DNA from 2 places in the Psychrobacter sp. JCM 18902 genome. Region 2 is predicted to be linked to the other one. Evidence: riboswitches for the same ligand, from Rfam matches in the RefSeq annotation. Region 2 holds a riboswitch; the other holds the start of a gene.
The links. Region 2 has a riboswitch for thiamine pyrophosphate ahead of thiC (phosphomethylpyrimidine synthase ThiC). Riboswitches for the same ligand answer to the same signal wherever they lie in the genome.
Positions count from the first base shown of each region.

Region 1: linked by a shared signal. The riboswitch ahead of tenA (thiaminase II) and the one ahead of thiC (phosphomethylpyrimidine synthase ThiC) in region 2 are both predicted to bind thiamine pyrophosphate.

Region 1 is NZ_CAJHBK010000001.1:1,392,051-1,404,903, forward strand. Features, by position in the region: gene JMY05_RS05690 (DNA primase) at 1-324, shown strand, start outside; gene rpoD (RNA polymerase sigma factor RpoD) at 857-2,773, shown strand; gene JMY05_RS05700 (ParD-like family protein) at 2,952-3,158, shown strand; gene map (type I methionyl aminopeptidase) at 3,151-3,924, shown strand; gene JMY05_RS05710 (bestrophin family protein) at 4,119-5,045, shown strand; TPP riboswitch at 5,356-5,475, shown strand; gene tenA (thiaminase II) at 5,615-6,262, shown strand; gene JMY05_RS05720 (class I SAM-dependent DNA methyltransferase) at 6,375-7,073, shown strand; gene JMY05_RS05725 (YbeD family protein) at 7,330-7,650, shown strand; gene nrdA (class 1a ribonucleoside-diphosphate reductase subunit alpha) at 8,188-10,464, shown strand; gene JMY05_RS05735 (hypothetical protein) at 10,675-11,748, shown strand; gene JMY05_RS05740 (hypothetical protein) at 11,761-12,003, shown strand; gene JMY05_RS05745 (hypothetical protein) at 12,037-12,420, shown strand; gene nrdB (class Ia ribonucleoside-diphosphate reductase subunit beta) at 12,493-12,853, shown strand, end outside.
Region 2 is NZ_CAJHBK010000001.1:2,799,275-2,812,127, forward strand. Features, by position in the region: gene JMY05_RS11605 (ABC transporter ATP-binding protein) at 1-320, opposite strand, end outside; gene JMY05_RS11610 (hypothetical protein) at 639-1,487, shown strand; gene JMY05_RS11615 (fructose bisphosphate aldolase) at 1,680-2,582, shown strand; gene JMY05_RS11620 (hypothetical protein) at 2,708-3,775, shown strand; gene JMY05_RS11625 (hypothetical protein) at 3,782-4,927, shown strand; gene thiC (phosphomethylpyrimidine synthase ThiC) at 4,983-6,923, opposite strand; TPP riboswitch at 7,177-7,321, opposite strand; gene pstS (phosphate ABC transporter substrate-binding protein PstS) at 7,614-8,786, shown strand; gene pstC (phosphate ABC transporter permease subunit PstC) at 8,983-9,936, shown strand; gene pstA (phosphate ABC transporter permease PstA) at 10,028-10,933, shown strand; gene pstB (phosphate ABC transporter ATP-binding protein PstB) at 11,031-11,957, shown strand; gene phoU (phosphate signaling complex protein PhoU) at 12,077-12,853, shown strand, end outside.

The sequences.
Region 1 (12,853 bases), 1.4 Mb from region 2:
AATCATTTACCGAAAGATGCCAACGCCGCCGCACACTTTATATTGTCTAATGTCAAACCAATCACCCAAGAGACACTTAGCCGTAGCTGGGGTGGATTTTATAAGACATTAATTGGCAGAAATATTTTGAGCTTGGATGAGTTGATTGAAAACTTGGTGATGCAGTTGCTCAAGTTACATCTGCAAAAAAAAATGCAAGAGCTCATCAAAAATCCTGATCATATCAAGCTGGCGATTGTCCGTAAGCAGTCGCAATTATTAAATGATTGGTTACGCGCGCAGCAAGCTGAGCAGTCAGCGCAGATGGCGACGGTGAAATCTTAACGTTTGCCATTATTTTTGCTAAAAAATCTCCAACCCTTTAAAAGCATAGCGGCTGCCCCCACTACTAATGATTATGCCCAATAGCATGTATTGCCATTTAATCATTTGGCTGATATAAAATAATCAGTAAAAAACGGTCGGTAGATATCACTACCTCGTGCTTGATTACGCTGGTGTGTGTTAAACTGTGTCGCTAACTATTTATAGCCCGATTTAATAGATGGCGATAAATCCGCCTCATTAAGCACAAATTTTAAATATTATTTTGAAGTATCCGTTTTTAGGTACCGTTATTTTTATATATTATTTTTTAGATAATGTTATCTTGAAAACTTTTTAGCGTTACTAATTTCTAGCAGTTTTTTAGCATTGTAATTGTAGTATTTTGAGCCTTTATTCATATCAACTCATTTTTGATATTATTGACAACCTCTACGCCATATTTTGATGAATCGATTGATTATATCAACGCACTGAGCGAGCGATAGCGCGTCACAATATAAAAATGTCCGATGCAAGTAAGCGAGTATTTATGAACGATAAGTCAGTTTCTAAGTCCACATCTCAACTGGCCACCTTAATCCAAATGGGTAAAGAGCAAGGCTATCTCACCTATGCTGAGGTGAATGACCAACTGCCCGACTCTATTACCGAAAGCGATCAGATCGAAGATATTGTGCAAATGCTGACCGACGTTGGTATCAAAATCTTTGAATCTGCGCCTGATGCCGATGACATCTTGATGAACGATGATTCAAGTGATGATGACATGGCAGCGGATGAGGCAGCGGCGGTATTGGCCTCTGTTGAGACTGAGCCGGGCCGCACCACTGACCCTGTGCGTATGTATATGCGTGAAATGGGTACGGTTGATCTATTGACCCGTGAAGGTGAGATCGCCATTGCCAAGCGTATCGAAGAAGGCATTCGTGACGTACAGCATGCGATGTCTTACTGGCCGGGCACCGTACAGTTCGTCCTTGATGAGTATCAAAAAGTACAAGATGGTGAGAAAAAGCTTTCTGACGTCATTACTGGCTTTTTAGATCCTGAGACCGAAGCAGACAAAATCGCTGCCCAAGAAGCGAAAGAGGCAGCAAAAGAAGAACGTGAACGCATAAAAGAAGAGAAAGAAAATCCGCCTGTGATCAAAGCAAAAGCCAAAGCAGCGGCGCTTGATGATGAGGACGAGGATGAAGACGACGTTGAAGAGGAAGCTGAAGAAGAAACCAGCGGTATCGATCCTGAAGAAGTACGTCTGCGTCTAGAAGAAATCGAACACTTATTTATTAAAGCCAAGCAAGCCTTGCTAGATTATGGCCGTGGTAGCGCAGAAGCAGACGCAGCATATGCGCTGCTCGCAGAACGCTTTATGATGCTAAAGTTGAACAATCGCTTGTCAGATCAAGTCATGGCCATCATGCATGATGTCTATGATGATGTGCGTAAGCAAGAACGTCAAATCATGCGTTTGGTCATTCGCCGTGGACGTATGCCACGTGAAGAGTTCCGTAAGACTTTCCCTAGCAACGAAACCAACGTCGATTGGCTGATTGAGCGCATCAAGGGCAAACCTGCATTTGCTGGTACGCTAGAAAAAGTCACTGATGATGTTATTTTATTGCAACGTCGCATTCGTGACTATGAGCAACAGCTCGACATGAAAATCCACGATATGAAAGACGTGGCGCGCCGTATGGCAGTCGGTGAAGCAAAAGCTCGCCGCGCCAAAAAAGAAATGGTCGAAGCTAACCTGCGTCTGGTTATTTCTATCGCGAAGAAATATACCAACCGTGGTCTACAGTTCTTGGATCTAATCCAAGAAGGTAACATCGGTCTGATGAAAGCGGTTGATAAATTTGAATATCGCCGTGGTTATAAGTTCTCGACCTATGCCACATGGTGGATTCGTCAGGCGATTACCCGCTCTATCGCTGACCAAGCGCGTACCATTCGTATTCCTGTACATATGATCGAGACGATTAATAAAATAAACCGTGTCTCACGTCAATTGCTACAAGAAATGGGACGCGAGCCAACACCTGAGGAGTTAGGTGAACGCTTAGAGATGGACGAAGTTAAAGTCCGTAAAGTACTGAAAATCGCCAAAGAACCTATCTCTATGGAGACACCCATCGGTGATGATGAAGACTCGCATCTAGGTGATTTCATCGAAGATGGTACTATCTCAAGCCCTGTTGATGATGCGACCGCAGCTGGTCTGCGTGAAGCGACTCGTGATGTATTGGGCAATCTGACTGAGCGTGAAGCACGCGTGCTAAAAATGCGCTTTGGTATCGACATGCCAACGGATCATACCTTGGAAGAAGTAGGTAAGCAGTTTGACGTAACACGTGAGCGTATTCGTCAGATTGAGGCAAAAGCACTGCGTAAATTGCGTCATCCGTCACGCTCTGAGCATCTGCGTTCTTTCTTAGAGAATGATTAATCATAAAGCAAACTAAGCACCAATAAAAAAGCCGAGTTTATCTCGGCTTTTTTGGGTCATCGATTTGATGGCTCGAATGCTATAACTACATGTCTTCATCGAGGAATACAAGAACGAGCTTGCAATAGAACTATACAATATATATGATTCGTATACATTTTATATACTAGGTAAAACAATGGGTATTGTTAAAATTGATGATGCGCTACACGAAGAGCTTCGTAAAGCCAGTGCGGTAATGGTACGTTCGATTAACGCGCAGGCAGAGTATTGGATAAAGATAGGTATGTTGGCCGAGGCCAATCCTCACGCATCTTATACCGATATCATCAGCGAGCAGTTAAAACGAGCAGATGTTAATATAGGAAATCTTATCGATGGCTAAAATCGCGCTAAAGACACCTGAAGAATTGGCCATCATGCGTGAGTCTGGACGCTTATTGGCATCGGTTTTTGCTTACCTAGATACGCACATGGTTGCTGGCATCTCCACAATGACTGTCAATGATTTAGTCGAGCGCTATATTGTGGATGTTTTGCAGTCACGACCTGCCAGCAAAGGTCAATACGGCTACCAATACGTGCTCAATACTTCTGTCAATCAAGTAGTTTGTCATGGTGTACCCTCAAGCAATCAAGACCTAAAATCAGGCGACATCATCAATGTGGACATTACTTTAGAAAAAGGCGGCTTTATTGCCGACTCTAGCAAAATGTATATGATTGGCGATGTGATGCCCTTAACAAAACGCCTCGTCGATAACACTTATGAGGCCATGTGGGCAGGTATCCGTATGGTCAAACCGGGCGCAACGCTCGGTGATGTCGGGCATGCCATTCAAAGCCATGCCGAACAGCACGGTTACTCTGTCGTTAGAGAATACTGCGGGCATGGTATCGGTCGCGAAATGCACGAACAGCCTGAAGTTTTACATTATGGTCGCGCAGGTGCAGGCTTGGTTTTAAAACAAGGCATGACCTTTACTATTGAGCCAATGATTAATCAAGGCAAAGCCAAAGTAAAAATGAAAAAAGACGGCTGGACGGTGGTGACTGCAGACAAAAAGCTTTCTGCCCAATGGGAGCATACCATCGCGGTGACTGCCGATGGTTATGAAGTGCTGACGCTGCGTGAAGAAGAGACCCGTTAGAGCGTGCTTACAGTTTCCCTTGCTGCTGCGCAATACAAAAGCGATTTAAGTATTCAAGTATTTAAGTATTTAAGTATCATCTTATTATTGCCATATTGGTAACTACTGATATCATAGGTCGCGATGATTTGAGTATACGCTGATTGATACCCTTGCCATCGCTTTTTTATACATGCCATCGATAGGAAACTGACATGATTGTCCGGCAAACCCCAAACGCTCTCAAGATACTTTTTACCCTGCACGGCTCTGTCATTCCAAAAATTTATCCGCAAATTTTGCTGATCGCGCTTCTCAGCACACTTATAACAATTATTCAGCACTGGCTTCCTGACTCTTTTCCTTATTATGGTATGGCTCCTTTTACCTTGCTAGGAATCGCGTTGTCGCTATTTCTTGGTTTTCGTAACAATGCCAGTTATCAACGCTGGTGGGAAGCTCGAGGGCTTTGGGGTCAGTTGGTATATGATGCGCGTAGCTTAACCCGTCAAGTGCTTTCTTTTATAGATGCTGATACCGAAAATGGGCGCGAGACTGGGCGAACGATGGTTTACCTGACCATTGCTTTTGCGCATGCTGTGCGCCATCGCCTGCGCGGCTCGTCACCTTGGCATGATGTCGAGCCTTTTGTCGCATCAAAACACCATGATAGTATGCGCCAAGCGCGCAACCTCCCTGATTACATCATGCGCCTCATGGGTAAGCAGCTCGGCGACATTCGGCGTCAAGGACTGGTGTCAGAGCAAGTCATACAGAACATGGACGAGCGCCTGACGTCTATGACCATTGTATTAGCGGCCTGCGAGCGCATTCATAATACACCGCTGCCGTTTGCTTATATGCTGCTGGTTCATCGCACGACCTATCTGTATTGCATCATGTTGCCTTTTGGCTTGGTGGCCTCGCTCGGTTGGGTGACTCCACTGATTTGTGCCGTGATCGCTTATACCTTTTTTGGTTTGGATGCCCTCAGTGAAGAGCTAGAAGAGCCCTTCGGCTTAGCTGCCAACAAGCTACCCCTGACTGCATTATCGCGTACTATCGAGATCAATCTGCGAGAAGCATTAGAAGAGGCAGATATTCCGCCTGAGATCACTCCTATCAATGGATATTTACCATAAACGTGTTGCCTTAATTTATGAGATATTTTTTATATATCCTACCGTTGGGTCGCTAAATAATATAGGCAATAGTAGAGCTTTTATGAATAAAAAATGCATTTGAAAATAGTGATTTCTCTCGCCATTATCGTGGTACTTGACCAGCTTAATAAAAGGTAAAATCCTGTCTATTTACGCTTGCAAGACAACCTTTATTCATGGTTTTTTGCGCATCACTTGCTAATGATAACTGAATTCGTCTACCATAGAGCCGATTGCTTAAGTACGAGCAGTTTAAACTTATGTAAACTTTATATTTATTTCTGAAAAATAAACCTTGTCGGGGTGCTTTGATTTTTGATGCTTTAACTACAATTCAAAATCATGGCTGAGAGTTACCCGCGAACCTGATGCAGTTAGCACTGACGTAGGAAACAAGCGTGACATTTTATAGCACACCTCTTAAGCATCTTATTGCTAAGCAAGCCTTGCTGGTTTATTCACATAATCTGGTAAGGTTTTTTTGTGCCTGCTCACTGATCACCTCCTACTCTTTGCTTACTCGCATTTTATAACAGTAAGTGAACACTATGAACTACCAAACGTTACGCCACAATTGCCCCACATGGGCTGACTACATTCAGCATGATTTTGTCAAACAGCTAACGGCAGGTACGCTCGCCCCTGACAGCTTTCGTCACTACCTTGTGCAAGACTATTTATATCTGATTCACTATACCCGTGTGATGGCATTGAGCGTATATAAGAGTGATACGCTGGCACAAATGCGTGTCGGTCAAGCAGGCATCAACGCCATGCTCGATATGGAAATTGGCATGTATCTCGATTTATGTCATGAGTGGGACATCCCACTTAAAGCAGTAGAAAGCGCCCCTGAATCTGCCGTGACCATTGCCTATAGCCGCTACCTATTGGACGCTGCGATGTCAGGCTCATTAGCTGAGCTTTATGCAGCGATTGCTCCTTGTTTGATGGGCTATGGCGAAATTGGCAAACGCATTAAAGAACAAGGTTTTGTCGCGGACAATCCTTACCAGCCATGGATTGATGTCTTTGCCAGTGACGAATTTCAAGCGATTACCGCGCAGAATGAAGCGCAGATTAATACGCTACTAGCACAGGCTAATCCTACTCAGGCAGACAAATTCCAACAGTTATTTAATACTGCTTCACGTATGGAAGTGAATTTTTGGCAACAAGCGCTTGATCTGTCCTAGCCCTATGCAAAGTGCTAGCTTTATGGCAAATACTTTTATATACCATATTTATTATAAATAAAATTTAACTTAACCCTAAACATAATAATGGACACACTTAAGGAGAAACATCATGGCAGCATTTGATGAACATGCAAGCGCGTATGACAGCTGGTTTTTTGACAACCAAAACTTACTGACCAGTGAGCTAAAGCTGGTCGCGCATTTCTTAGATAAGGATAGTGAGATATTGTCTATCGGCTGCGGTAGTGGACTGTTTGAGTCACTATTGGCGCAGGATTATGATATCCATATCAGGCACGGCATTGAGCCTTCAAAAGACATGGCTGAAATCGCTAAAAAGCGCGGCTTACAAGTGGATATTAATCCTGCCGAGACTTGCGATATTGAGCCAAATAAGTTTGATATCATCATGTTTAACGGCAGTGTCAGCTACATCAACGATTTGGATGCCTGTATTAAAAAGGCATTTGATGCCTTAAAAACCGGCGGCAAATTGATTGTTATCGATGTGCCAAAAGAAAGCGGTTTTGCCAGCTTATATAATTTAGCAAGCTCATTAAATACTTGGGAGCATCCGCTACTTGCGCACATCTCCCCTGCTGATCCCTATCCTATCGAGCTGGTTAAATCAGCAAATTGGCGCACCTCTGATGAAAAAATCGCGCTGATGCAAGCCAATGGTTTTGTCGATTTTGAGTATGCACAAACCTTACTGACCCATCCTATGTATGCCAATGACAAGGTGCAAGAAGTCGTCGAAGGCTATGACCGTGGGGATTATGTTGCTGTTTGTGCTTATAAAAAATGAACTGCTGTGTGTATTAGCATGTGATTATCATGGATGACTGAGCAAAATTTATGACAGATCACAGTGATCCATAGCATACTGTCATTGCCATTTTAGCACTTGAATTATAAGTTTAGTGCCACTATAAATGGTGGATAAAGCTCTTATGCTAATAGCTAACATTTAATAAAGCGAGGCACACATCATGACTGACGATCCAAAAGACAGCACCAATCAAAACAACAACCAAGCACCAGCAAATGAAAAATCAGTAAAAATGACCAACCTAACGCCCAATCAAGGTGTGATCACAGGCAAAAGGACGGATATTCAAAATCCTGAGCTCTGGGACTTTCCAATGAACTATCCACTTAGCATCATTGGTCATGAAGGCGAGCGTGAGAACTTACTCAACGAAGTGAAGCTTATTTTGGGCAGTCAGTTCCCTGATTTTGATTTGGCCTCGATAGAAGTGAAACCGTCTAAAACGGGTCGCTTCCATTCAGCACGGGTCAATCTATATCTTACAGCAGCCGATCAGGTCAATGTACTGTATGCCTCACTCGACGCTGCAAAAACAGTTCGTTTGGTCGTATAAACAGATAATTGTCGTTTAAAAAAAGCCAGCCGCTTTTCCGTCGAAATCGTCACTCGCTATTAATCACATACGGGTGGCGATTTTTTGTGGTTTGCTGTACAATCTGCGCCCTCATTATTATTGTTCTATGTCCCCTTATTGGTGGGTCATTTACTCGCGAATGAAAAGCAAATGATCGTACGATTTTTACAAAAAACTTATTATTTGAGTCAATCGCGTCTAACCCTTACCCCATCGTCCTTTGCTAAAATTCGGACACAGCACAACCTCACAGCAACATAGTTTGATGCTAAAATCAATATAGTATTTTCAAAATTTTCCCGCTATATTGTGCCTACCTACTAACAAACACGCTATATGTAGTACTCAGTGAATTTAATTGTCACTATGAGTAGCGGTAGATTTTTGCCTAAAAAAACACCTATCGCGGCGCAAGCATCGTAGCATTATAAAGAATGCCTGCCGTTTACTGACTGTGCAGCATCACTATAAGCAACATTATAAATAATTACCAAGTTATCAACTTAAGAGGGCAACATGACACACATCGACAAAATCAAAGTGACCAAACGTGACGGACGATTAGAGCTTATTGATTTGGATAAAATTCATAAGGTAATCGAGTGGGCAGCTCACAATTTGGATAATGTGTCTGTGTCGCAAGTTGAGCTAAAGTCACACATTCAGTTTTATGAAGGTATCAAGACTCGCGATATTCACGAGACCATCATCAAGTCAGCAGCAGATCTTATTTCTGAAGATACGCCTGATTATCAGTATTTGGCTGCGCGTTTGGCGATTTTCCATCTGCGTAAAATTGCTTACAATAAATTCACCCCGCCGCATCTTTATGATCATGTCAAAAAACTGACCGACGCTGGTAAATATGATCAGCATATCCTAGCTGACTACAGCCGTGCTGAATTTGACGAGCTAGAAGAGTATCTTGATCACTGGCGCGATATGAACCTTGCTTATGCCGCTGTTGAACAAATGGCAGGTAAATACCTCGTCCAAGACCGTGTTAACAAGACCGTCTTTGAAAGCCCGCAGTTCTTGTACATGCTGGTTGGTATGTGTTTGTTTAGCCGTTATGACAAGTCAGACCGTTTGGACTACGTAAAGCGTTTTTACGATGCGACGTCGCAATTCAAAATCTCGCTACCAACACCTATTATGGCAGGCGTGCGTACCCCATCGCGTCAGTTTAGCTCATGCGTATTGATCGAATGTGGTGATAGCCTAGACTCGATCAACGCGACCACCAGCGCCATCGTACGCTATGTGTCACAGCGTGCTGGTATTGGTATCAACGCGGGTCGTATCCGCGCCCTTGGCAGCCCTATCCGTGGCGGCGAAGCGCAGCACACTGGTTGTATTCCATTCTACAAACTGTTCCAAACTGCTGTTAAATGCTGCTCACAAGGCGGCGTCCGTGGCGGTGCTGCGACATTGTTCTACCCACTATGGCATTTAGAAGTTGAGTCATTACTGGTACTCAAAAACAACCGCGGTGTCGAAGACAACCGTGTCCGTCATATGGATTATGGCGTACAGTTAAACAAAACCATGTACACTCGCCTGATCAAAGGTCAAGACATCTCGTTATTTTCTCCAGGTGATACGCCCGGCTTGTATGATGCATTCTTTGAAGATCAAGACAAGTTCGAAGAATTGTATACCAAGTACGAAAATGACCCAAGCATTCGTAGCCGTCAGATCCCAGCAGCAGACTTGTTCAGCCTAATGATGCAAGAGCGCGCCAGTACGGGTCGTATCTATATCCAAAACGTCGATCATTGCAACACCCATAGCCCATTTGACGCGAGCGTTGCGCCGATTCGTCAGTCAAACCTATGTATGGAAATCGCCCTACCGACCAAGCCACTTGATAATATCAATGACGAAGAAGGCGAAATCGCCCTTTGTACGTTATCAGCAGTCAACTTGGGTAAAGTCGACAACGTCAGCGATATCGAAGAGCCAGCCGAGCTAATCGTCCGTGCGCTTGATGCCCTGCTCGACTATCAAGACTATCCAGTCAAAGCAGCTCAAAACGGCAGTATGCGTCGTCGTACGCTAGGTGTTGGCGTGATTAACTATGCGTATTACTTAGCGAAGAATGGCGTGCGTTATTCAGATGGCAGCGCGCATGGTCTAACCCATCAAACCTTTGAAGCATTGCAATTCTATCTCTTGAAAGCCTCAAACAGATTGGCAAAAGAGCAAGGCGCGTGCCCTGCCTTTAACGAGACAACTTACTCGCAAGGTATCTTGCCGATTGATACCTATAAAAAAGACTTGGATCAAATCTGCCAAGAGCCGCTACATCTCGATTGGGAAACGCTACGTACTGAAATCACCACTCACGGTCTGCGCAACTCTACCCTAACCGCCTTGATGCCGTCTGAAACTTCTAGTCAGATTGCCAACGCGACCAACGGTATCGAGCCACCACGCGGTCTGGTGTCTATCAAAGCGTCAAAAGATGGCATCTTAAAGCAAGTCGTGCCTGAGATTGCTACGCTAAAAGATCAGTACGAGCTACTATGGCAAATGCCGAACAATGATGGTTACCTAAAGCTGGTCGCTATCATGCAGAAGTTCGTCGATCAAAGTATCTCTGCCAATACCAACTACGATCCGGTTCGTTATGAAGGGGGTCGTGTACCAATGAAGATATTGCTAAAAGATCTGCTAAACGCGTATAAGCTTGGTGTGAAGACGTTGTATTATCATAACACTCGTGATGGTGCGAACGATGCGCAAGCGGATATGGAAGATGATTGTGCTGGCGGTGCATGTAAGATCTAGGTTTTCAGAAAAGGCTTTTTAAAGAGAGTTTCTGATGGATGGCGGGTTTGGCTTTTGGGTTAAACCTGCTGTTTTCCGCCTAATTTGGCTAGCTGCAAGCGCAGTTGCTTTCACCAATATTCATAAAATTTTAGAAACTTCTCAAAGAAAGCACTATCTAAAGTCGAATTAATATTTTGATATATTCAATACTTTACGGAGAAATGACCTTTGACGAATCAGGTCGTAAAAATAGAAAACGGTGGCAAAGAAATTTCCATACCCTTCAACACTGAGGATTTAGGGGATTTCATATCAGGCCTTCTAGGACAACCACAGTCAATAGAAAAAGTCTTCACAACTCCATTTTTGGCTAAAAATGAGTATTTTATCCATTTGATAGAATTGATTAAACAAAGATTGGAACAGCAAAATGTCCATGAAATTGTTTCCTTCCAAGCTATGATTGGTTACAAAGATAAGACTAGAAGAAAATTTACTAGTATAGAATCATTCGTCTCTTACTCGGAAAGCTTAAATCTAATCAGTGATGAAATTAATTTAAAATTCGGAATACTGGTACATTTTCCTAAAAAAGATATACCAGAAAAACAAGAGATAGATATAGACTTTTCTACTACTGAAAATGATTTGCACGGCTACCCTAGGAGTATAATTAACTTAGTATTAGGTCGAAAAAAAGTTTCAGGTGTAATTTTAGTTGAAGTAAATCATACTGAACGTACTTGGGCAGATGAGATTCTAAAATTAATTGAGAACTCTTTAGAAGATATAACTATCAAAGAGCCTGTTGGTAAAAAAATTATTAGATCGGTATTAGCTCCACTAAATATTGATAATGTATTTTTCGCTATGTTCCTATTAATTCCAGTATATGTACTATTGATAATACAAACCAGAGACAAAGCAAATAATGATATCTCTAAATATCTTACTGTTGTAGAAAAAAATTCTATGGATATCCAAGCTCTTCATCAGAAATTGGATATCATATCAAACCATTTGCTTATGCGTGATACTGCTACCACTAACTCTCTTAGTCAGAGTCTATTAATTTATCTGATTTCTTTGATATTTCTTGGAATTCTAATATATGTAATAAATTTATTCATAAGAACCCCAGACTCTTTTATCGTTTTGACAAAGGCATCTGCACAATATAGACAAGAAATTTTGAAAAAATATAGAAATAAATTATGGGTTGCTTCCATATTTGGAGCCATATGCTTAGGACTAATTATTAACTATATTTTCAACTTTTTACAGTCGTTTAAATTGCTATGAAAGTTAAGTGTAATGGTGCTTAAAAAACACCCTACAAATTATGCCCTAACAATAAGGTCGCTAAAAAAGATAAAAGATGCTCAAACTAGGCTTTTTAGCCGCGACTATAGCGGTATCCTGCTGACGACGATGGCGATGCAGTTCGTGACTGAGCGTAGTATCGAGACAACAGGAATGCGATCAGACACGATAGACTGCACGCCAGCGGCAAGGCAGATACAAGCGGTAGGCGGGATTGGCTACTGTTATAATTAAAACATACAGACAGAATAAAACGACGGAGGTCATGTGCAATATACCGCAATCATCAAAGACGGTGGTTTGTTTATCCCAAACGTATTTTCAGACCTAAACGATGGTGGCTCGCATATCGTACAAGTGGAAGTCGACATCGCAGACGTCCGTGAGCAATTAGGCGAAGGTACAACAGCAAAACCAGAAGCATTAAAGAAAGTCGCCACAAAAGTATCGAAAAAACCAGTAAAGAGAGTGACTAAAAAAGACGTACAGAAAGAAATGCAGCAACTATCAGATGATGATGGCTTGAGTGCGCTGCGTAAGAGTGCGATCGATGAATTGGAAGGTTTGGACGATAGCGAGCTGAGTGAGATATTTAAAGCGTATATGAATGATGGACAGACGTCAGAACAGATATCTTTAGAGAACTTGTAATATAATCCCATCAAGCCAAATCTAGTCAAAACCCTATAACTTAATAACCATATCAATGATAAAGGCAGTCTCATGACTTATTCGATTTTTTCCCAAACGCCAAACAATGCGCTAACAGAGCCGATGTTTTTTGGTAATCCGGTCAACGTGGCGCGCTATGACCAACAAAAGCACCCTATCTTTGAGCAATTGATCGAAAAGCAGTTGTCGTTCTTTTGGCGTCCAGAAGAAGTCGATGTGTCACGTGATCGTATGGACTACGGCAATCTATCGTCACATGAGCAGCATATCTTTATCAGTAACCTAAAGTATCAAACGCTACTCGACTCTATCCAAGGTCGTAGCCCAAACGTCGTGCTATTACCACTGGTATCGATTCCTGAGCTTGAGACATGGATTGAGACGTGGACGTTTTCTGAGACCATTCACTCGC
Region 2 (12,853 bases):
AATGATGACAATGCAATCCATAGCGGACTCATGATCATGACGGCTAGCATGAGCAGTAGCATATCGCCTTTTTCTAACCACAGATTCTGCGGTGTATAGACGCCTAGCCAGTCAACAATATTCCCAATCCAAGCAAATAGCATCGCTTCATAGATGCCAATGCCCGCAGACAAAATCATAAATATCAATAGCCAGCCACGTAAACCGTTGGTACACGCCCACAAGAACTTTAGCATGCCATCACGGGGTGAAGGTAGCGGCATAGGGGTTTCAGGAAAGGCAGGGAGGCGAGTTTCAAAAAATCGAAATAGAGCATTCATAGGCAGTCATAAAACATCAATAGCAGTACGCCAAAATCAACGACATTACTCGTTATTTTGAATCTTTACTTTTGTTATTAGGATTGAGTACTATTTTAGCAAACTTCCCAATCAGACCTGCATGCTAATTGTAAATTGAAGGCTAACGAACTACTTGTCAGCAGTCGAATAAAAGCCAATAAATAGATTGCTGTGTAAGAAATACTTTGTTACATTCTATGGCTTTATCCCAATTGGCAGTTCGCGCTTTGTCTTCAGTATATGAATGATGAGCGAATAGTACCCCCGTAAAGTGGCAGTTTAACAAGGTAGTAGCTCATGATATATTTGACGATTGCGGTGCTTTGTAGTGTCGCCGTTTCAGTATTGCTAAAAGTGTTACGACAGAAGAATATAGACATACGCCAGACCATCGTCGCAGGCTATCCGGTGGCTTTTCTACTGACGTGGTTTTTATTGAAGCCAGACGTCAGTGGCATGAATGCGCTTGGCGGTGCTTGGGCGATTATTATTGCGCTTGGCATATTGCTACCTGCGGTATTTATTATCCTTGGAAGGGCGATTGAATCTGTGGGAATGGTAGCAACCGATGCGGCTCAGCGGCTATCGTTAATTATTCCTATCGTCGCGGCTTTTTTATTGTTTGGTGAAGTACTGACCGGCACGCGAATATTTGGACTGTTATTAGGCTTTCTAGCACTCGGAGCGTTGATTTATCGTCCACAGCAGGGTCAGATTAGCAGACAAGCGAAGCATACACCGCTTTGGCTATTTGGCGTCTGGGCAGGCTATGGCATTATTGATATCTTGTTCAAGCAAGTTGCCAAGCAGGGCACTGCTTTTCCTCTGACATTATTTGTCAGTTTTGGTTTAGCAGGATTATTGCTGTTTATTTATTTGCTGATTACGCGGGTGCGCTGGCAGGGGAATGCGCTCGCAGTAGGATTGTTATTAGGTGCGCTCAATATGGGCAATATTTATGCTTATGTACGTGCGCATCAATTATTATCCGAGTCGCCTAGCATCGTCTTTACCGGCATGAATGTCGGTGTCATTGCAGTGGCAACCTTGATAGGAGTTGGTGTGTTTAGGGAGTCGCTTAACCGTATTAATGTCTTGGGTTTATTATTAGCCATTTGCTGTGTGGCAGTGCTGTTTTTAGCATAAACGTTCAGCCTAGTGAGTTAGCTCATAAGATAGGTGATAATTATTTTATCAACGCATTAACTTATCAGATATAGGCACAAAGAGCGTCCTATGATAAGGTTGTCTACAAACAGTAAGGCTAATATTAGCCAATAAAAAGCGATTTACTTTGTGACACTTGACCTCAACCAATAATAATAGGACGCACTCTCAATGGAATATCAAAACCAATATAACAAACAGCTACAACGCATTAAAAATGGTTCAGGGTTCATCGCGGCACTGGATCAAAGTGGTGGCAGTACACCAAAAGCGTTAGAGAATTATGGTGTCACAGGCGATGATTATGACAACGATGAAGCCATGTTCGACCAAGTGCATGAGATGCGTGCGCGTATCATGACTTGCGAGGCTTTTGATAATGAGCGTGTGCTTGGGGCGATTTTGTTCGAAGATACTATGGAACGTGAGGTCAATGGCAAACCGACGGCCAATTATCTATGGGAAGATAAAAATATTGTCCCATTTTTAAAAGTGGATAAGGGTTTGGCTGAGCAAATGAATGGCGTCCAAGTGATGCGTCCGATGCCAAATTTAGATTTGCTACTCGATAAAGCCAAAAACTATCCAGTATTTGGTACCAAAATGCGCTCAGTAATTTATGAGCCGAATGTCGATGGCATTGAGCTGGTCGTGCAACAGCAATTTGATGTGGCAAAACAGATACTCTCAAAAGGTCTGATGCCAATCGTAGAGCCTGAAGTCGATATCAACAGTAGCAAAAAGCATGAATGTGAAGTCATACTAAAGACCAGCATTTTGCACAATCTGGATCGTTTGGCTGATGATCAGCAAGTGATGCTAAAACTGACCCTGCCTGAAGAAGCTGGTTTTTACCAAGAGCTGATTGATCATCCAAAAGTGCTAAAAGTTGTAGCGTTATCGGGCGGCTACAGCCGTGGCGATGCTTGTGCTAAGCTCAAGCAAAACCCGGGTATGATTGCTAGCTTTTCACGGGCCTTTACTGAGGGGCTGAGTAAGCAGCAAAGTGATGATGAGTTTGCTAATACTATCAACACATCTATCGAAGAGATTTATGAGGCGTCGAAGGTTTAAAGCCTTCAACCTTTATAATTGATTTTGAATCCCAGCTGACTTCAGGTTTGCTGGGATTTTTTTAATGGCATTCACAGTAGATATTTATTAAACTTGTGTTTGCTTTCATAGTCTCTGGAGAGGTTGTGTTTCGCTTTATTACTTTAGGATTATTTTTATTAAGTTGGAGTGTTTCTAGTCAGTCTATGGAGCCTGTACATTTTTCAGGTACTTGGGCAAGCGCTGCTTATTTTAATAATGCCATCGATGTTATATCAGAGACAGTTAATATCGATATTACAGATGATGCTAATAATGCTGGTTATACAGTGAGCTATAAGCTGTATAACAATCGTGAAGGGCTTCAATTCCCATTGGTTTTTGAAGTATTCGATGAATTTGGACAAAGTAATGAGTTCGAAATTACTGTCGATGGTCAATCGGTGCCTGTTGTAACGGTTACTGAAGATAATAACGGGCTTGAGACTTCTGACTTCTATATACCAGCCAATACTGGTTTAGAGCAATTCAGAGCAGATTCAAAGTATATCAATCTGGATTTGTCGTCAGGGTTGCATACTATTACAGCTACTTATGACGTCCAGCCGCATTATTATGGCAGTGATTGGACTGGGATAAGCACTTACTCTTATTCGTTAGTGCCGATGAAGGAGAGCGTCAGTGATGATAAGCAGTTTAAAGGGTCATTTATTAAGCTAAATTTCAATGGTAGTTTAGACTATATCAGTATTGGTATCGATGGCACGAAGAATACTTTACCTTCTAATAACCAATGGCATTTCAAAGATAATCTAACAAAAGAGATTGATTTTACTATTCAAGCACCTCTGAATCCTGTGGCAAAAGTTTTGACGGCTGTTTCGCCATTCATAACTATAAGTTTCGCGCTATTTGTATTGGGTGGACTGCATTTACGTATGATGAAACGTAGACAGCAAGCCCAGCCCGAAACCCTTTGGACAGTCATGCTCGTGGGTGGTTTTCTAGTGCCTCTGCTTAGCCTGATAATTTATTACCTCTATCTACTGGTGACAGATATGATCATTGGTCAAGGCGCAACAGGAGAGAGTCGCGATTTGTTCTTTATATGGGTTTTGCCGTTAGGCTATATAGTAATAACACCTATTTATTTGATAATTAGTTTTGTGGTTTTTATGATGGTTAAACAGACGGTTACTGAAACAGTAAAGTAATTATAGTTGAAGGCTGTAAATAGCTTTGTGATTCGCGAACAGCTAGCTGACGAGCCATTTGAGAGAATATTAATGCGTAGGATTATTTTAGGATTGCTTTTATTAAGTACTAGCATGTTTAGCTATGCCAATATGGCGTCTCCCATTATCGACGGTACTAATGCCAGTACGGCATATTCAAGCAAAGATATCGATATATTGTCTGAAAACATAGATATCAATATTGCTGAAGGTTTTAATAAAGCTGACTATGATGTCACTTACGAAATTTATAGCGCTAAAGAAGGCGATCGAATACCTTTGGTTTTTGAGGTGTTCGGTAGCATAGGGAATGATGCAGACAAAAGCTTTATGGTCGAAGTCGATGGGCAAGCGGTACCAGTACTTATCAATTATGATTATGAAAGTCATTCAAAATCATTGCCCGCTTATCATGATCCAGAAACGGATACGGCTGTACAGTTCCATAATGACGCTAAATACTTTGAGATAAACTTAAGCGAAGGCAATCATGTCATTAATGTTAAATATTCTGCCTATCCTACAGTAAACCGTAGTGATTGGACCAATCAATATATCTATAGCTATTCATTAAAACCTGCCAAAACTTGGAAAAGCTTTGGTGACCTGACCGTTACTCTAAAGATTGCTGATGAGTCGCAATATTTGAAGACTAATCTTGGCGAACCTTTAAGTGGGATGATAAAAGCAGATTCTAAGTGGTTTTTTGATCATCTGCCTAACGATGTTCTAGAAATATCCTACCGACAGCCACCAAGTTCTTTGGCTCAATGGCTGATTGATTTAGATGGAAGAGTAGTGTTTTTAGTATCGATAGTATTACTTGGTTTTATGCATTATAGATCGTTGCGTTCGAGTCACAAAAAGCATTCTAAACAAGCAAAAGCAATCCTTTGGTCGGGAGTGTTCATTGTGCCTCTCATAGCATTGATGATAGTTTTCTATAAAATTTACTTTATAGACTGGTTACTGGGCGAGCATGCTAGCAGGTATCATGGCTATACACTTTTGATTGTTATCTTTGGCTATCCACTAGTTTTGCCTTTTTATCTAATCATTATGAAGTTATGCGATTCTTATTTGAAACGAGTTTTTTTACAACCCTCACAAGTAGGTACAAAAAGAGCTTGAACCCAGTGAATGGATTCAAGCTCTTTAAGTTAGCCAGTTTTCAGTAAGTAAAGCACTACACCTCTTTAATAACATGACCTACATTGATTGAATCATCCGATTTCGGAGTTGATTTTTTATTAGCGGCATCTTTATCCAGTCCTGCCGCATAATCCCGCACATTCTGAGTGATTTTCATTGAGCAAAACTTAGGTCCACACATAGAGCAAAAGTGCGCCGTCTTATGCGCGTCTTTAGGTAAGGTTTCATCATGGAACTCACGTGCCGTATCTGGATCAAGTGCTAGATTGAACTGATCATCCCAGCGGAATTCAAAACGTGCTTTTGATAAGGCATTGTCACGCGCCTGTGCGCCTGGATGACCTTTTGCCAGATCTGCTGCGTGAGCGGCGATTTTATAGGTGATGATACCGTCTTTAACATCTTTTTTATTAGGCAGACCGAGATGCTCTTTTGGGGTGACATAGCACAGCATAGCAGTACCAAACCAGCCAATCATCGCCGCACCAATCGCACTGGTAATATGGTCGTAACCAGGTGCGATATCAGTGGTTAGTGGCCCTAACGTATAAAATGGTGCGTCGGCACAAACTTCTAATTGCAAGTCCATATTCTCTTTAATACGGTTCATTGCTACGTGACCGGGACCTTCAATCATGACCTGTACGTCATGCTTCCACGCCACTTGGGTCAACTCGCCAAGGGTACGCAGCTCACCAAATTGCGCCTCGTCATTGGCATCTTGCAAACAGCCTGGACGTAAGCCATCGCCTAGACTAAACGCCACATCGTACTGCTTCATGATTTCACATATATCTTCAAAATGAGTATATAAAAAGCTCTCTTTATTATGAAACATGCACCACTGCGCCATGATAGATCCGCCACGCGAGACGATGCCCGTTAAGCGTCCAGCAGTTAGCGGCACGTACTCTAATAAAACACCCGCATGGATAGTAAAGTAATCGACACCTTGTTCGGCTTGCTCAATCAGCGTATCGCGGAATATCTCCCACGTTAAATCTTCAGCCACGCCATCGACTTTTTCTAGCGCTTGGTAAATCGGTACAGTACCAATCGGCACTGGCGAGTTACGAATCAGCCATTCGCGCGTTTCGTGAATATGATTGCCAGTCGACAAATCCATGATGTTATCCGCACCCCAACGCGTGGCCCACGTCATTTTAGACACCTCTTCATCGATAGAAGAACCTAACGCTGAGTTACCGATATTTGCGTTGATTTTCACCAAGAAATTGCGTCCGATAATCATCGGTTCAGATTCTGGGTGGTTGATGTTGTTTGGGATAATTGCGCGACCTGTAGCTACTTCACTCCGCACAAACTCAGGAGTGATAACCGTCGGCGTATTAGCACCAAAGTTTTCACCGTCATGTTGACGCATATCGGTCAGCTCATGCTGTTTTTGCGTTTCGCGAATGGCGATGTATTCCATCTCAGGGGTAATGATGCCGCGACGAGCATAATGCATTTGCGTGACGTTGCCAGCTTTGCCATCGACATCTTTGGCGCGGCGTGGTTTGTCGATATGAGCAAATCGTAGATTGGCAGTGCTGATATCGCGGGCGCGTGCCATTCCGTAAGAGCTAGACAGTCCGCTTAATTGCTCGGTATCACCGCGCTCAGCAATCCAGCCTTCACGCAGCTTTGGTAAGCCTTTGGTCAAATCAATCTCGACGTTGGGATCGGTATAAACGCCAGAGGTGTCATAGACATAAAATGGTGGGTTCTGTTTCCATTCGTTTTCAGAAACGCCTTGCACAGGGGTAGGATCAAGCGTGATTTCACGCATGGGTACTTGAATATCGGATCTAGAGCCTTCGATATAAACTTTACGGGAGGCGGGGAGAATGCGGTGTAAGTCGCGAGCGTCTTCTTCAAAGCGCGCATCACTGGCACTGCGGTGAGCAGGGGTTTTTAACGCATCTGTCTTAGAAGGTTTTTGAGAAGGAGAAGTGGCTAATAAAGTTGTCATATGCTGTCCTAGCGTGTTGGTTTTTGAATAAAAGCAACACCGCCAGTAGCTGCGGGGGTAGCATCTGTGATCCAGACAAATTCAGCTCATGAGCATCATTCGCGACTAAAACTGAAGGATATAGTCGTGAATAATACTCATCAAATGTTGGACGCAGCTTTATATCAGTCTTCACTACTTAATAGTACATCACGCACATTAAGATAGTAATGAGGATAAAAAAGGCATTTCTGCACGTCCTTTGCCATAAATAACAAAGTGCTTAAGACTTCCCTGCGTCGGTACTAACCGCATCAGGTTCGGCGGGTGATCTCTCAGCGAATGTATAAAGGCGACTACTTTAATAAAGCAAGTTTAGTAAAGCGAGCCAATAATACACCGCACCCCGAGTCTGTCAGTGTTGTAAATCAACTCAATACTAACAAAGTTCTGCAATGAGGGCTAATGATATTTGAATGAAAACATCAGACTTTGAGTTTGCTGTTCGGTCTGGTTATGAGCACAGATTCTTAGTAATAGTTATCAAAATTACTCGATATTACTGGTATTTAGAATACTTATCTAAATATTATGTAAAGCGAATGAAAGATTCCAGAGGTTGTCATTAAACTGTCATAAAGATTTGGCAAGATAGCACGCATATCACAAACAAATACTTTTTGTATCGTTGTTAAACTTTAGGAGTCCTACATGCGTTATTCGTTATTAGCAGTGGCCGTTAGTTGTACATTAATGCTTACGGCATGTAATAAATCGACTGAAACGACAGAGCCAGCTGCTGATACTAGCAGTAGTGCCGCTACCACGGCTGAAACAACCACTCAGAATCAGGCAACGCCTTCTGCTGATACAGGTTTTAAATCTGCTGAAAATATCGCAATGAATATCACGGGTGCAGGTGCATCGTTCCCGCAGCCTATCTATGCCAAATGGTCTTATGACTACAATGCTGCTACTGGTGGCCAAGTCAACTATCAATCTATTGGCTCATCTGGCGGTATCAAACAAATTCAGTCAAAAACCGTCGATTTTGGTGCTTCTGATGCGCCGATGACGCCTGAAGAGCTAGACGAAGCGGGCTTGATTCAGTTTCCGACGGTCATCGGCGGCGTTGTTCCAATCGTCAACATTGACGGTGTCGAGCCGGGTGCGTTGAAATTAGACGGTGCAATGTTAGCAGACATCTATTTGGGTAAGATTAGTAACTGGAATGATCCTGCGATCAAAGCCATGAACCCAGATTTAACACTACCTGATGCTGCTATTACTACCGTATTCCGCTCAGATGGTTCAGGTACGACGTTTAACTTCACAGATTATCTAGCTAAAGTTTCACCAGATTGGAAAGACACAGTTGGTGTTGATAAAACCGTTAAGTGGCCAACGTCTGCGACTGGTGCAGGTGGTAAAGGTAACGAAGGCGTTTCAAGCTACGTCAACCGTATGAAAAACTCTATCGGCTACGTTGAGTATGCTTACGCTAAGCAAAACAATATGTCACATACGGCACTGAAAAACGCAGCTGGCAACATTGTTCAGCCCTCTGCTGAGACATTTGCAGCAGCTGGTGATATCGACTGGTCACAACAAGAAGGCTTTTATAAAGTCATCACTAACTCTGAGACGGATCAAGCATGGCCTATCGCTGCTGCTACTTTCATCTTAGTGCATAAGCAACCAGAGAATCCTCAGCAAGTCGCTGGTGTATTGAACTTCTTTGATTGGGCTTATACCCAAGGTGATGACGATGCCATGGCACTCGATTACGTACCATTCTCTGATGCAGCGGTTGCCTTATTCAAGGAAAAATGGAACGAGGTAAAAGGCAGTGATGGACAGCCTGTTTATAAGCCTGCTCAGTAACCTGTTTCTGCTAAATATTCTTTAATACCTTGTCAGTGCCTTACTAGTCCCTTTCGAGTTATCCTCTCGAATAACTATTCTCCGGTAGTTATTTGAGAGGTTTTATCACAGCAAATTTGATGACAAGTTTGTTGTGATAAAACCGAATGAATGCTTCTACTATTTTGACTTGATTCTATTTAATGCTGAGACACTTATGAATGATTTAAGGTCCCAACTGGCTAAACAAAAGCGCTATGACTTATTGTTTGTGAATGCTACTAAGGCTTTTGCCATACTGGTACTCTTATCGTTGGGCGGCATTTTAGTCTCCTTGATTATCGGAGCATGGCCGAGCATTCAGGCATTTGGTCTTGGATTTTATACCAGTAATAATTGGGATACGGTCGCCAATGAATACGGGGCTCTTGCCCCTATTTATGGCACGCTAGTAACGTCATTTATAGCTATTCTCATTGCAGTACCAATCAGTTTTGGCATTGCCATATTTTTGACCGAGATGTGCCCAACCTTCCTCAAAAAACCACTTGGTATCGCCATTGAGCTATTGGCTGGTATTCCTTCTATCATTTACGGTATGTGGGGATTGTTTGTATTTGCGCCTTTCTTCGGTGATCACATTCAGCCTTGGTTCATTGAACACGTCGGTCCACTACCCATCATTGGTAAGCTATTTACGGGCGCGCCAATGGGACTGGGGATGTTTACGGCATCCCTTGTACTTGCCATCATGATCATTCCATTTATCGCCGCCACCATGCGCGATGTTTTTTCGGTCGTGCCAGACCTGCTTAAAGAATCAGCATATGGTATGGGCGCAACGACGTGGGAAGTTATGTTCAAGATTATTTTGCCGTATACCAAAGCTGGCGTGGTTGGTGGCGTGATCTTAGGACTGGGTCGGGCATTGGGTGAGACGATGGCAGTGACTTTCTTGATTGGTAATGCGTTCAATATCAGTCCAAGTCTCTTTACCTCTGGTGTCACCATTACCTCAGCTTTAGCCAACGAGTTTGCCGAAGCGTCGAGTGAGCTACATTTGGCTTCTTTATTACATTTAGGCTTAATCTTATTTGTCATCACCTTCATTGTGCTATCTCTAGCAAAACTCATGCTCATGCGCATGGATCACAAGGCAGGCAATCGGTAGTCGTTTGATAATCTCGATAGGTCTTTTACGGATTTATTGGACATCAATAAACATTGATAGATATTGATAAAAGATATGGGAAATAAATAGTATGGCTGCTAACAATGCGATCAATGCACCACTACCGACTCAGCCAAACAGTGCTAGCCGCTACAATCGAAGCCTTTATAACAAGCGCCGTTTGACCAACAAGTTAGGTCTAGGCTTTGCCATGTCGGCGATGGTTTTTGGACTATTTTGGTTGTTTTGGATTTTGTTGACGCTCTTTGTGGAAGGCTTTCAAGGTATTGTACAGCTGCCTATTTTTACTGCTGATACACCGCCACCGATGAGTGCGGGCGGGCTGCGTAACGCCATTGTCGGTTCAGTAATGCTCGCGTTTTCAGGATTGTTTATCGGTGCACCTATTGGCCTCATGACAGGTATTTATTTATCCGAGTTCGCTCAAGGCAGTATGCTTGGCAAGGTAACGCGTTTCTTAAATGATATTTTGTTATCCGCACCCTCGATTGTGATTGGTCTTTTTATTTATGCATTGATGGTAAAAGGTCAAAGTTTCTCTGGTTGGGCAGGCGCGTTAGCATTGGCATTAATCGTTATTCCTGTGGTCGTGCGTACCACTGAGAATATGCTCAATCTAGTGCCTAATAGCATTCGTGAAGCGGCTTACGCACTTGGCACACCCAAGTGGAAAATGGTGACTCAAGTAACAATTAAGGCAGCTAGAGCAGGACTGACCACTGGGGTGTTATTGGCATTTGCTCGAATCACTGGTGAGACAGCACCGTTGCTATTTACGGCGCTTAACAACCAGTATTTCAGTACTGATATGGGTCAGCCTATTGCCAACTTACCCAATACCATCTATCAGTTTGCGATGAGTCCTTATGAAAACTGGCATACCTTAGCGTGGGCGGCGGCGTTGCTGATCACGACCTCTGTCTTGGTATTAAATATTTTGGCGAGATTCATCGGTAGTAGAGGTCAGGCTAAATAAAGGCTGATGGTAAATTAAGGCTTGTCCTAGATTACCTCGAGCCTTTACTTCCATTTATATTCATTGAGCTGGGTTGGAACATATTATGAATGATGTCATGAGCAAAATCCGTATAAAAAAGCCTGTCGATAAATTCAATGCGGCAGATAAATTTAATCCAACAACAGACAGTTTATTAAACAGACCGATGTCGACGGCAGCACAAATGGAGCAGCCAGATATTGCCAGCCTAACCAAACAAACGCTTCATGATATTCCCAAAAACATGCCTGCAGCAAAAATGCAAATTCGGGATCTGAATTTCTATTATGGTGACTTTCAGGCGCTAAAAAATATCAATATCGATATTCCTGATAAAAAAGTCACTGCTTTCATTGGTCCTTCAGGTTGCGGCAAATCGACGCTATTACGTACCTTTAATCGGATGTATGACTTATATCCGGGTATGCGGGCAGAAGGCAATATTAATCTTGATGGCAACAATATCTTGGGCAAAGACGTCGATGTCAATTTGCTGCGCGCCCAAGTCGGTATGGTCTTTCAGAAACCAACCCCATTCCCGATGTCAATCTATGACAATGTCGCCTTTGGGGTACGCCTTTATGAAAAGTTGAGCAAGGCTGAGCTGGACAATCGAGTAGAGTGGGCACTCAAAAAATCCGCATTATGGCCAGAAGTGAAAGACAAGCTAAAAGCGTCAGGGCTTTCGTTATCAGGTGGTCAGCAGCAACGCTTGTGTATCGCACGTAGCGTCGCGACCAAGCCTGAAGTGTTATTGCTTGATGAGCCAACGTCAGCGTTAGATCCTATCTCGACAGGTGCGATCGAAGATTTGATTGAAGACTTAAAACAGGATTACACCATTGCCATCGTTACGCATAACATGCAACAGGCCGCACGGGTGTCAGATTACACCGTCTATATGTACTTAGGCGATATGATTGAGATGGGCGAGACCGACCAGATATTTACCAAGCCTGCCCAAACCGCGACGGAAGATTATATTACGGGTCGTTATGGCTAACATCGCGGTCTGAGCAAGGACGACGTGCTCGATACGTTCAATAAGATATCGTGAGCCAATCTGTTCGACTCAACAGCCACACCGCGCTACCAAAATATGGATTTTAGGGAATACCTCTTATGCAAAGCGATAAGCATATCTCCAAAAGTTTTGACCAAGATCTTGATGAAGCTATCCGTCTATTTCTATACATGGGTGATAGCGCGGCCAACCAAGTGGCGAAAGCGATCCATGCGCTTATCGATAAAAATGAGACACTGGCGCAAGAGGTGATTGATATGGACTTTGATATCAATCGAATGGAAGTCGAGTTGGATGAGCATATCTTGCTATTGGTCGCCAAACGTCAGCCCGCCGCCAGTGATTTACGCTTGGTCATGTCCATCAGTAAAGGCGTGGTTGATCTAGAACGCATCGGTGATGAAGCCGTCAAAATTGCTCAGATGGCCAAAAAAATTGCGGCACAAGGTAAACTGTCATACGGTTATGCGGAAGTGCAACATCTTAGCAATCAGGTTCGTTTGATGCTGCACAATGCGCTAGAGGCATTTAGCCAATCGAATGCTGAGCAAGCGTTTGAGGTCATGCGTAACGATAGCATGGTCAATGATGAGTATCAGTCAGCCATCCGTGCTTTGATGACCTATATTATGGAAGATTCACGGCACGTTTCAAAAGTCATTAATATTATGTGGGTATTGCGCGCGCTTGAGCGGGTAGGCGATCATGCACAAAATATTGCAGAACTGGTGATTAACTATATTAGTGGGCAAGATGTGCGTCATTCCGACTATGCGCTGGTCGAAAAAGCCGTGCAAGAAGCCAATGACCGTATGGCGGCGCGCCAAGTCAGTACCCTGTCTGCTACTAAATCTGCCACCGATTTCGTAGACTCA